Regions from separate parts of the Acidovorax sp. SDU_ACID1 genome, predicted to be linked through region 2. Evidence: riboswitches for the same ligand, from Rfam matches in the RefSeq annotation. Region 2 holds a riboswitch; the other holds the start of a gene.

Region 1 (4,574 bases), 2.3 Mb from region 2:
GAGCAGCACCGCATCGACGAAGCTGACGTGGTTGCACGCGAGGATGGCCGCGCCCGTGGTGGGGATGTGTTCGTCGCCGCGCACCTTGAAGCGGTAGATGCAGCGCGAGAGCACCCAGGCCACGAAGCGCAGCAGGTATTCGGGCACCAGCAGGAAGATGTAGAACGCCACCAGCGCGTTGGCGATGCCCGTGAACAAAAAGATCTGCGGCACCGTGAAGCCCGCCGAGAGCAGCGCGCCCGCGAGCACGGAGCTGGCGATCATGAACAGCGCGTTGAGGATGTTGTTGGCCGCGATGATGCGCGCGCGGTGGGTGGGCTGGCTGCGCATCTGAATCAGCGCGTACATGGGCACGCTGTAGAGGCCCGCGAACAGCGAGAGCAGCAGTAGATCCAGCATCACGCGCCAGTGCGCGGGCTGGGCGACGAAGGCCGCGAGGGTCAGGCCGTCGGCGGGCGGCAGCGCGCGCGAGGCGAAGTACAGGTCGATGGCGAACACGCTCATGCCGATGGCGCCCAGCGGCACCAGGCCGATCTCCACGTGCCGGCGCGAGAGCACCTCGCACAGCAGCGAGCCGATGCCGATGCCGACCGAGAACACCACCAGCAGCAGCGATGCCACCTGCTCGTTGCCGTGCAGCACGTCCTTGGCGAAGCTGGGGAACTGGCTGAGGAACACCGCGCCGAAGAACCACATCCACGAGATGCCGAGCAGCGAGCGGAACACGACGGGGTTGCCGTGCGCCAGCTTCAGGTTGCGCCACGTCTCGCTCACCGGGTTCCAGTTGACGGTGAGGCCCGGGTCGGTGGCGGGCGCGCTCGGGATGAACTGCGCCACCAGTCGCCCGGCCAGCGCCAGCAGCACACAGGCTGCCGCCACCGAGGTGTGGCCGATGCCTGGCAGCGCTACCAGCAGCCCGCCCGCCACGTTACCCAGCAGGATGGCGACGAAGGTGCCCATCTCCACCATGCCGTTGCCGCCCGTGAGCTCGCGCTCGCTCAGGGCCTGCGGCAGGTAGGCGAACTTCACCGGCCCGAACAGCGTGGAATGCAGCCCCATGAGGAACACGCAGGCCAGCAGCACGGCCGCGCTGCCCGCGATGAAGCCGGCGGCCGCCACCAGCATGATGGCGACCTCCAGGTTCTTCACGAAACGGATGATGCGCGTCTTCTCATACTTGTCGGTGAGCTGCCCCGCGGTGGCCGAGAACAGCAGGAACGGCAAGATGAACAGCGCCCCGATCACGAGGCCCGCCATCGCCGGGGGCATCCACGACACGCTGAGCTGGTAGGTCACCATCACGGTGAACGCGAACTTGAACAGGTTGTCGTTCGCCGCTCCGGCGAACTGCGTCCAGAAAAACGGTGCGAAGCGGCGCTGGCGCAGCAGGGCGAATTGGTTGGGGTGTGGCTCACTCATACGCGGGCTGAAGGGTGGAGAGGTGCCGCGCATTGTGCGCACAAACCCGCAAGCGGGCGGCGGTGCCACGCGACGTGTGGCGCAGGCACACTGGCGGTATCGCCAACAGATACTCTGCCGCCATGAGCACCACCGCCGACCTCGTCACCGCGCTGAAAAAGGAACTGAAGGCCGCCCAGATGACCTATGCCGACCTGGCGCAGGCCATCGGCATGGCCGAGTCGAGCGTCAAGCGCATGCTGGCCAGGGGCGACATGCCGCTGTCGCGCATCGACGCCATCTGCCGCGCGCTGCGGCTGGACTTCGCCGACCTGGCCCGCCGCGTGGCCGACAGCCAGCCGCTCGTTACCGAGCTGACGCTGGAGCAGGAAAAAGCCGTGGTGGCCGACAAGAAGCTGCTGCTGATGGCGATCTGCGTGCTGAGCCAGTGGACGCTGGAGCAGGTCGTGGCCGCCTACCGGCTGAGCGAGGCCGAGGGCATCCGCTACCTGGTGCAGCTCGACCGCATCGGCATCATCGAACTCAAGCCCCTCAACCGCTACCGCCTCAAGCTGGCCAAGACCTTCCGCTGGCGCCCGCACGGGCCGGTGATGCACTACTTCCGCGACCACGCGCTGCTGGACTATTTCTCAGGCGGCTTCGACGGCGCGGGCGAAGGCGTGCTGCTGGTGCACGGCTCCATCAGCCGCGCGCTCGCCCCTGCCTTCATCGAGCGCATGCAGCGCGTGGCGCAGGACTTCGCGCAGCAGCACCTGGCCGACCAACGCCTGCCCGAGGCCCAGCGCGAGGGCTACACGCTGCTGCTGGCCATGCGCAGCTGGGAGTTCGAAGCCTTCGGCGCCATGCGCCGCGCGGCGCCCGGCACCCACTCCTGAATCGATAGCTACTGGCGCTTTACGGGTAAGCGCTGGAGCCGTTTTCGGCTTGAATTCCCGCCGCCGACACACCTGTTCACAACACTTTGCCAAACGGCCACCAATGCCCTCCAAGCGTTGACCAGCGCACCCCACCATGGGCACCAGACGACACGGCTCCCGCCATATCGCCACCCACCAGGAGAACACCATGGCCCGCACCCTCTTCACCGCCGCCAGCCTGGCCGCACTAACGCTCGCGGCCGCGGGCGCCGCCCATGCCGCCACGAACGCGACCGTCGTGATCCAGTCCGGCATGCCCCATTACCAGGTGCAGTCCACCTACCCGCTGCCTCCGCCTCCGCCGCGCTACGAGCGCGTGCCCCCGCCGCGCCGCGGCATGGTGTGGTCGCAAGGCCACTGGGAATGGCACGGCAACCGCCATGTGTGGGTGCCCGGCCAATGGGTGCGCGTGCGCCAGGGCTACCACTACCGCCAGCCGCACTGGGAGCAGCGCGGCAACCAGTGGCACTACGCGCGCGGCGGCTGGGACCGCGACGGCGACGGCGTGCCCAACCGCTACGACCGCCGGCCGGACAACCCCTACCGCCGCTGACGGCCCCGTTCCCGCGGCGCGCTTTCGCTGGTACGATGCGCGCCGCAGGAGAGCGAACGGCAGCGCGCCGTTCCACCGAAGGCGCAAACTCCCATACACGCTCAGGTTCCGTACTGCACACCAACACAGCCGTCTGGAGAGCCGCCCTGCCATGCAGGGCGCACCGAAGGAGCAAGCACCGCGCGAGGACCGCGCGGCGTGAATCTCTCAGGTACCGAGGACAGGGGGAGCGGCAGCCAGACACTGGCGCCCGCTCGCTCCCAAAAGAGTAGCTGCTCGCGCGCGCCCGGTCTGCGCAAACCTTGAAAAAGGCTTGTAAAACCATGCGCGTGATCGTTCTCGGCGCCGGCGTCGTCGGCACCACTTCCGCCTATTTCCTCCAGCAACTCGGCCACGAGGTGACCGTCATCGACCGCCAGGCCGCGCCCGGTGCAGAGACCAGTTTCGCCAACGGCGGCCAGATCTCGGTGAGCCATGCCGAGCCCTGGGCCAATCCCGGCGCGCCGCTCAAGGTGCTGCAGTGGCTGGGCAAGGAGGATGCACCGCTGCTTTTTCGCCTGCGCGCCGACATGCGCCAATGGCTCTGGGGCCTGCAGTTCCTGCGCGAATGCACGCCCGCGCGCACACGCCACAACATCGAGCAGATCGTCAGCCTGGGCAGCTACAGCCGCAGCACGCTGCAGCAGCTGCGCGAGGACACGGGCCTGCAGTACGACCAGCGCACGCAGGGCATCCTGCACTTCTACACCAGCGCCAAGGAGTTCGACGCAGCCCTGGCTCCCGCAGAGCAGATGCGCGCGCTGGGCTGCCACCGCCGCGTGGTGAGCGCCGACGAGGCGGTGCGCCTCGAACCCGCGCTCGCGCACATCCGCCCGCTGCTGGCCGGCGCCACCTACACGGCCGAGGACGAGTCGGGCGACGCCAACCTTTTCACGCGCGAACTGGCCCGCGTGGCGCGGGCGGCGGGCGTGCAGTTCCGCCTGGGCTGCCACATCACCGCGCTGCACCAGGCGGGTGGCGCCATCGACCACGTGGAGATCACCGACGAGAACGGCCGCTACGAGCGCGTGCAGGGCGACGCCTACGTGCTCGCGCTGGGCTCGTTCAGCCCGCTGCTGGCGCAGCCGCTGGGCCTGCGCCTGCCCATCTACCCGGCCAAGGGCTATTCGGTGACGCTGCCTGTGCGCGATGCGGCCGCGGCCTATGAGGTGAGCCTGACGGACGACGAATACAAGCTGGTCTTCTCGCGCTACACCAGCGCACAGGGCGACCGCCTGCGCATCGCAGGCACGGCCGAACTGAACGGCTACGAACGCGCGCTGAACACCGTGCGCTGCGAGGCCATCGTGCACCGCGTCGAGCAGCTCTTTCCCGGCGCGGGCGATGCGAGCCAGGCCCAGTTCTGGAGCGGCCTGCGCCCGGCCACGCCGAGCAACGTGCCGCTGATCGGCAGGACGAAGTACGGCAACCTGTTCCTCAACACCGGCCACGGCACGCTGGGCTGGACGCATGCCTGCGGCTCGGGCAAGTCGCTCGCGCGCATCGTGAGCGGGCTGGTGCCGGAGCTGGACTTCGCCTTCTGCGGCATGCCCCGGTCCGCAGCCGCCACGCGGCCAGCGGCGCTGACCACCTGACTGCCAGGCAATGCTGCTTTTTTGATAGCTGGCAGCGCTTTACCAGCAAGC
Region 2 (4,574 bases):
TGCTGATCTGGTGGGGTTGGGACTACGCCCAGCGCGGCGGCGTGCAGACCATGGCCGGGCTGGAGTCGGTGTCCATGTTCTGGGCGTATCTCGCCATTCCGGTGGGGGGCTGTTCTGCATTCCCGGCATCGTGGGCAACCTGCTCGACCCGCGCCGTGAAGAACTGGAGACCGCGCAATGACCGCCGTGATGATTTCGACCATGGTGCTGTGCTTCGCGCTCACCATTTCCGTGGCCGTGTCCATCGGCCTCGCGTCCATCCTGGGCATCCAGGCGGCCAATGCCAACATGCTGATCGCGGTGAAGGAAATGTTCACCTCGATCAACAAGTTCCCGCTGGCGGCCATCCCCTTCTTCATCCTGGCGGGCAACCTCATGGAGACCGGCGGCATCTCGCGCCGGCTCGTGGAGTTCGCCAAGAGCATCGTCGGCGGCGTGCAGGGCGGCCTGCCCATGACCTGCGTGCTCACCTGCATGATCTTCGCGGCCGTGTCGGGCTCGTCGGTGGCGACCACATTCGCCATCGGCGCCATCCTGATTCCCGCGCTCATCAAGCACGGCTATCCCACGAGCTACGCCGCCGCGCTGCAGGCCACCAGCGCCGAGCTGGGCGTGATCATCCCGCCGTCCATCCCCATGATCCTCTACGGCGTGAGCGCCGAGGTGTCGATCGGCGAGCTGTTCATCGCCGGCTTCGGCCCCGGCATCCTGATCAGCGGCGCGCTCATGCTGTTCGTGTGGGTGTATTGCAAGTGGAAGGGCTGGGGCAAGCATGACGGCGACGGCCGCATGCCCTTCGGCAAGGCCCTGCTGCAGGCCGGCTGGGCGCTGCTGATGCCCGTCATCATTCTGGGCGGCATCTACGGCGGCGTGTTCACGCCCACCGAGGCATCGGCCGTGGCCGTGTTCTATGCGCTGGTGGTCGGCATGCTGATCTACCGCGAAATCGGGGTGAAGGACCTCTACGCCATCCTGCGCAAGTCGGCCATCTCGTCGGCGGTGATCATGTTCATCATCGCCAACGCCGGGCTGTTCGCCTTCCTCATCACGCGCGCGGGCGTGCCCGACGCCATCGGCCGCTGGCTGCAGGAGGTGCTGCAAAGCCCCGCCCTGTTCCTGCTGGGCGTGAACGCGGCGCTGTTCGTGATCGGCATGTTCATCGAGACCAGCGCCGCCATCATCGTGCTCGCGCCCATCCTGGCGCCGGTGGCGATGCACTTCGGCATCGACCCGGTGCACTTCGGCCTGATCATGGTGGTGAACTTGGCCTTGGGCATGATCACCCCGCCCTTCGGCGTGAACCTGTTCGCGGCCTGCACGGTGGCACGCATCTCGCTGGACCGCATCATCAGCCACCTGCTGCCCTTCGTGGGCGTGATCCTGGCGTGCCTGATGGTCATCACCTACGTGCCGTCGATCTCGCTGTTCCTGCGCGACCTGGTGTACGCGCGCTAGCGGCTAGAATCACATCCCGCCAGGAGAGAGCTTCTCCAGGGAAGCCGCCGAAGGCGCAGGCAGCAGCCGAACGCTCAGGCAAAAGGACTGGCGACACGCCCGCAGGGATGCGGGCGTTTCCCTTGCTGGAGAGAGGCCGCAGCGCAGCATGCGGCCCACCGAAGGAGCAAGCCCCGCGACATGCCATGCAGGCGGGGTGAATCTCTCAGGTAAAGCGGACAGCGGGGCAAATCGGCGATCGAGAGATCGCTCCACCATTTGCCTTCGCCACTGCCATGTCCGACCTGCTCACCACCCCCTCAACGCCCTGCACATCGAACTGGGCGCCCGCATGGTGCCCTTCGCGGGCTATTCCATGCCCGTGCAGTACCCCTCCGGTCTGATGGCCGAGCACCACCACACGCGCACGGCGGCGGGCCTGTTCGACGTGTCGCACATGGGCCAGCTCCATTTGGTCGGCCCCGATGCCGCGGCCGCGTTCGAGACGCTGATGCCCGTGGACGTGGTCGATCTGCCCGTGGGCAAGCAGCGCTACGGGCTGCTGCTGAACGACGAGGGCGGCATCATCGACGACCTGATGTTCTTCAACCAGGGCAACGACACGCTGTTCGTGATCGTCAACGGCGCGTGCAAGGGCGGCGACATCGCCCACATCCAGGCGCGCATCGGCCAGCGCTGCGAAGTGCGACCGCTGCCCAACCAGGCCCTGCTCGCACTGCAGGGCCCGCAGGCCGCCACGGCGCTGGCGCGGCTTGCGCCCGGCGTGGAGCAGCTGGTGTTCATGACCGGCGGCCACTTCACCATCGCCGGCGCGCCCTGCTTCGTCACGCGCAGCGGCTACACGGGCGAGGACGGCTTCGAGATCTCCGTGCCCGCAGCCCAGGCCGAGGCCCTGGCGCGCGCGCTGCTCGCCCAGCCCGAAGTCAAGCCCATCGGCCTGGGCGCGCGCAACTCGCTGCGCCTGGAGGCCGGGCTGTGCCTGTACGGCAACGACATCGACACCACCACCACCCCGCCGGAGGCCGCGCTGAACTGGGCCATCCAGAAGGTGCGCCGCACGGGCGGCGCGCGCGCGGGCGGCTTTCCCGGCGCGGACAAGGTGCTGGCGCAGATCGACACCCCCGCCAGCCTCGCGAGGAAGCGCGTGGGCCTCATCGCGCTGGAGCGCGTGCCCGTGCGCGAGCACACCGAGCTGCAAAGCGAGGACGGCCAGCGCATCGGCGAGGTAACCAGCGGCCTGCTGGGCCCCACGGCCGACAAGCCCATCGCCCTGGCCTACGTGGCGCCCGCCTTCGCGGCCGTGGGCACGCGCGTGAACGCCATCGTGCGCGGCAAGGCCGTGCCGATGGAGGTGGCGGCCACCCCCTTCGTGCCGACGCGCTACTACCGCGGCTGACAAACGCGGCCGGCAAGCGCGGCTAAAGTGCGCGCTGGCCTTTCTCGAATCCCTCTTTTTCTTCCCACTTTCTTACGGAGCCCCCATGAGCATCCAGTTTTCCAAGGACCATGAATGGATCAACGCCGCCGACCCGGCAGCGGCCGTCGTCGGCATCACCGTCCACGCGCAGGATGCGCTGGGCGACGTGGTGTTCGTGGACCTGCCCGCCGTGGGCACCACCTTCGCGCAGGGCGACGTGGCCGGCGTGGTCGAGTCGGTGAAGGCCGCAGCCGACGTATACATGCCCGTGGCCGGCGAGATCGTCGAAGTCAACGAGGCCCTGCGCGCCGATCCGTCGCTGGCCAACAGCGACCCGCTGGGCGCAGGCTGGTTCTTCAAGGTGAAGCTGGCCGACGCCGGCCAACTCGCCGGCCTGATGGACGAAACGGCCTACACCGCCTTCGCCGCCAGCGCCTGAGCCCGCCACTTCAAAAACCATAGCTACTCGCGCTTCTCAATCAAGGGTTTCAGAGTAGAAAGCACCTGAAACCCTTGCATATCAAGCGCAAGCAGCTCCTTTTTCCATAGCCATCGAGATCGGTCCCCCATGCAGATGCCCGCCGCCCTGCCCCTTGCCGCGCTGGAAAACGCGGCCGAATTCCAGCCCCGCCACATCGGCATCGACGCCCAGGACGAAGCGCACATGCTGTCGGTGATCGGCGAGGCCTCGCGCCGCGCGCTGATCGACTCCATCGTGCCGCGCTCCATCGCGCGCGCGCAGCCCATGGACCTGCCCCCCGGCCACCGAGGCGCAGGCGCTGGCCGAGCTCCGGGCCATCGCGGGCAGGAACCAGGTGCTCAGGAGCTTCATCGGCCAGGGCTACTACGGCACGCACACGCCCGGCGTCATCCTGCGCAACGTCCTGGAGAACCCGGCCTGGTACACCGCCTACACGCCCTACCAGGCCGAGATCTCGCAGGGCCGCATGGAGGCGCTGGTCAACTTCCAGACCATGGTGTGCGACCTGACGGGCATGCCGATCGCCAACGCCTCCATGCTCGACGAGGCCACGGCCGCCGCCGAGGCCATGACGCTGGCGCGCCGCTCCGTCAAGGCCAAGGGCAGCGCCATCGTGGTGAGCGGCGACGCGCACCCGCAGACCATCGAGGTGATGCAAACCCGTGCCGCGCCGCTGGGCCTGTCGGTCAAGCTCGCCAACTCCGCCGCCGAGTGGGACGCCGCCATCGCCGCCGACGACTACTTCGCTGCCCTCATCCAGTACCCCGCCAGCAGCGGCTGGCTGATGGACTGGAGCGCCGAGGTGGACAGGATCCACGCACGGGGCGCTGCCGCCATCTTCGCCGCCGACCTGCTGGCGCTGGCGCTGCTGAAAACGCCGGGCGAAATGGGCGCCGACATCGTCGTGGGCACCACGCAGCGCTTCGGCATGCCCATGGGCGCGGGCGGCCCGCACGCCGCCTACATGGCCTGCCGCGACGAGTTCAAGCGCAGCCTGCCCGGCCGCCTCGTCGGCGTGAGCGTGGACGTGCACGGCCAGAGCGCCTACCGCCTCGCGCTGCAGACGCGCGAGCAGCACATCCGCCGCGAGAAGGCCACCTCCAACATCTGCACCGCGCAGGTGCTGCCCGCCGTCATCGCCAGCATGTACGCCGTCTACCACGGCCCCGACGGCCTGGCGCGCATCGCGCGGCGCGTGGCGCGCTTCACGGCCATCCTGAG

What was found. A riboswitch is a leader RNA that binds a small molecule or an ion and turns the genes downstream of it on or off. The one in region 2 is predicted to bind glycine.
Region 1: linked by a shared signal. The riboswitch ahead of AAG689_RS24385 (D-amino acid dehydrogenase) and the one ahead of gcvT (glycine cleavage system aminomethyltransferase GcvT) in region 2 are both predicted to bind glycine.

The regions. Positions count from the first base shown of each region.
Region 1 is NZ_CP152342.1:5,023,453-5,028,026, reverse strand. It holds gene AAG689_RS24400 (MFS transporter) at 1-1,419, opposite strand, end outside; gene AAG689_RS24395 (helix-turn-helix domain-containing protein) at 1,542-2,294, shown strand; gene AAG689_RS24390 (hypothetical protein) at 2,485-2,889, shown strand; glycine riboswitch at 3,013-3,123, shown strand; gene AAG689_RS24385 (D-amino acid dehydrogenase) at 3,213-4,523, shown strand.
Region 2 is NZ_CP152342.1:2,203,467-2,208,040, forward strand. It holds partial or broken gene AAG689_RS10755 (TRAP transporter small permease) at 1-181, shown strand, start outside; gene AAG689_RS10760 (TRAP transporter large permease) at 178-1,455, shown strand; glycine riboswitch at 1,466-1,555, shown strand; glycine riboswitch at 1,571-1,687, shown strand; gene gcvT (glycine cleavage system aminomethyltransferase GcvT) at 1,712-2,851, shown strand; gene gcvH (glycine cleavage system protein GcvH) at 2,937-3,311, shown strand; partial or broken gene gcvP (aminomethyl-transferring glycine dehydrogenase) at 3,441-4,574, shown strand, end outside.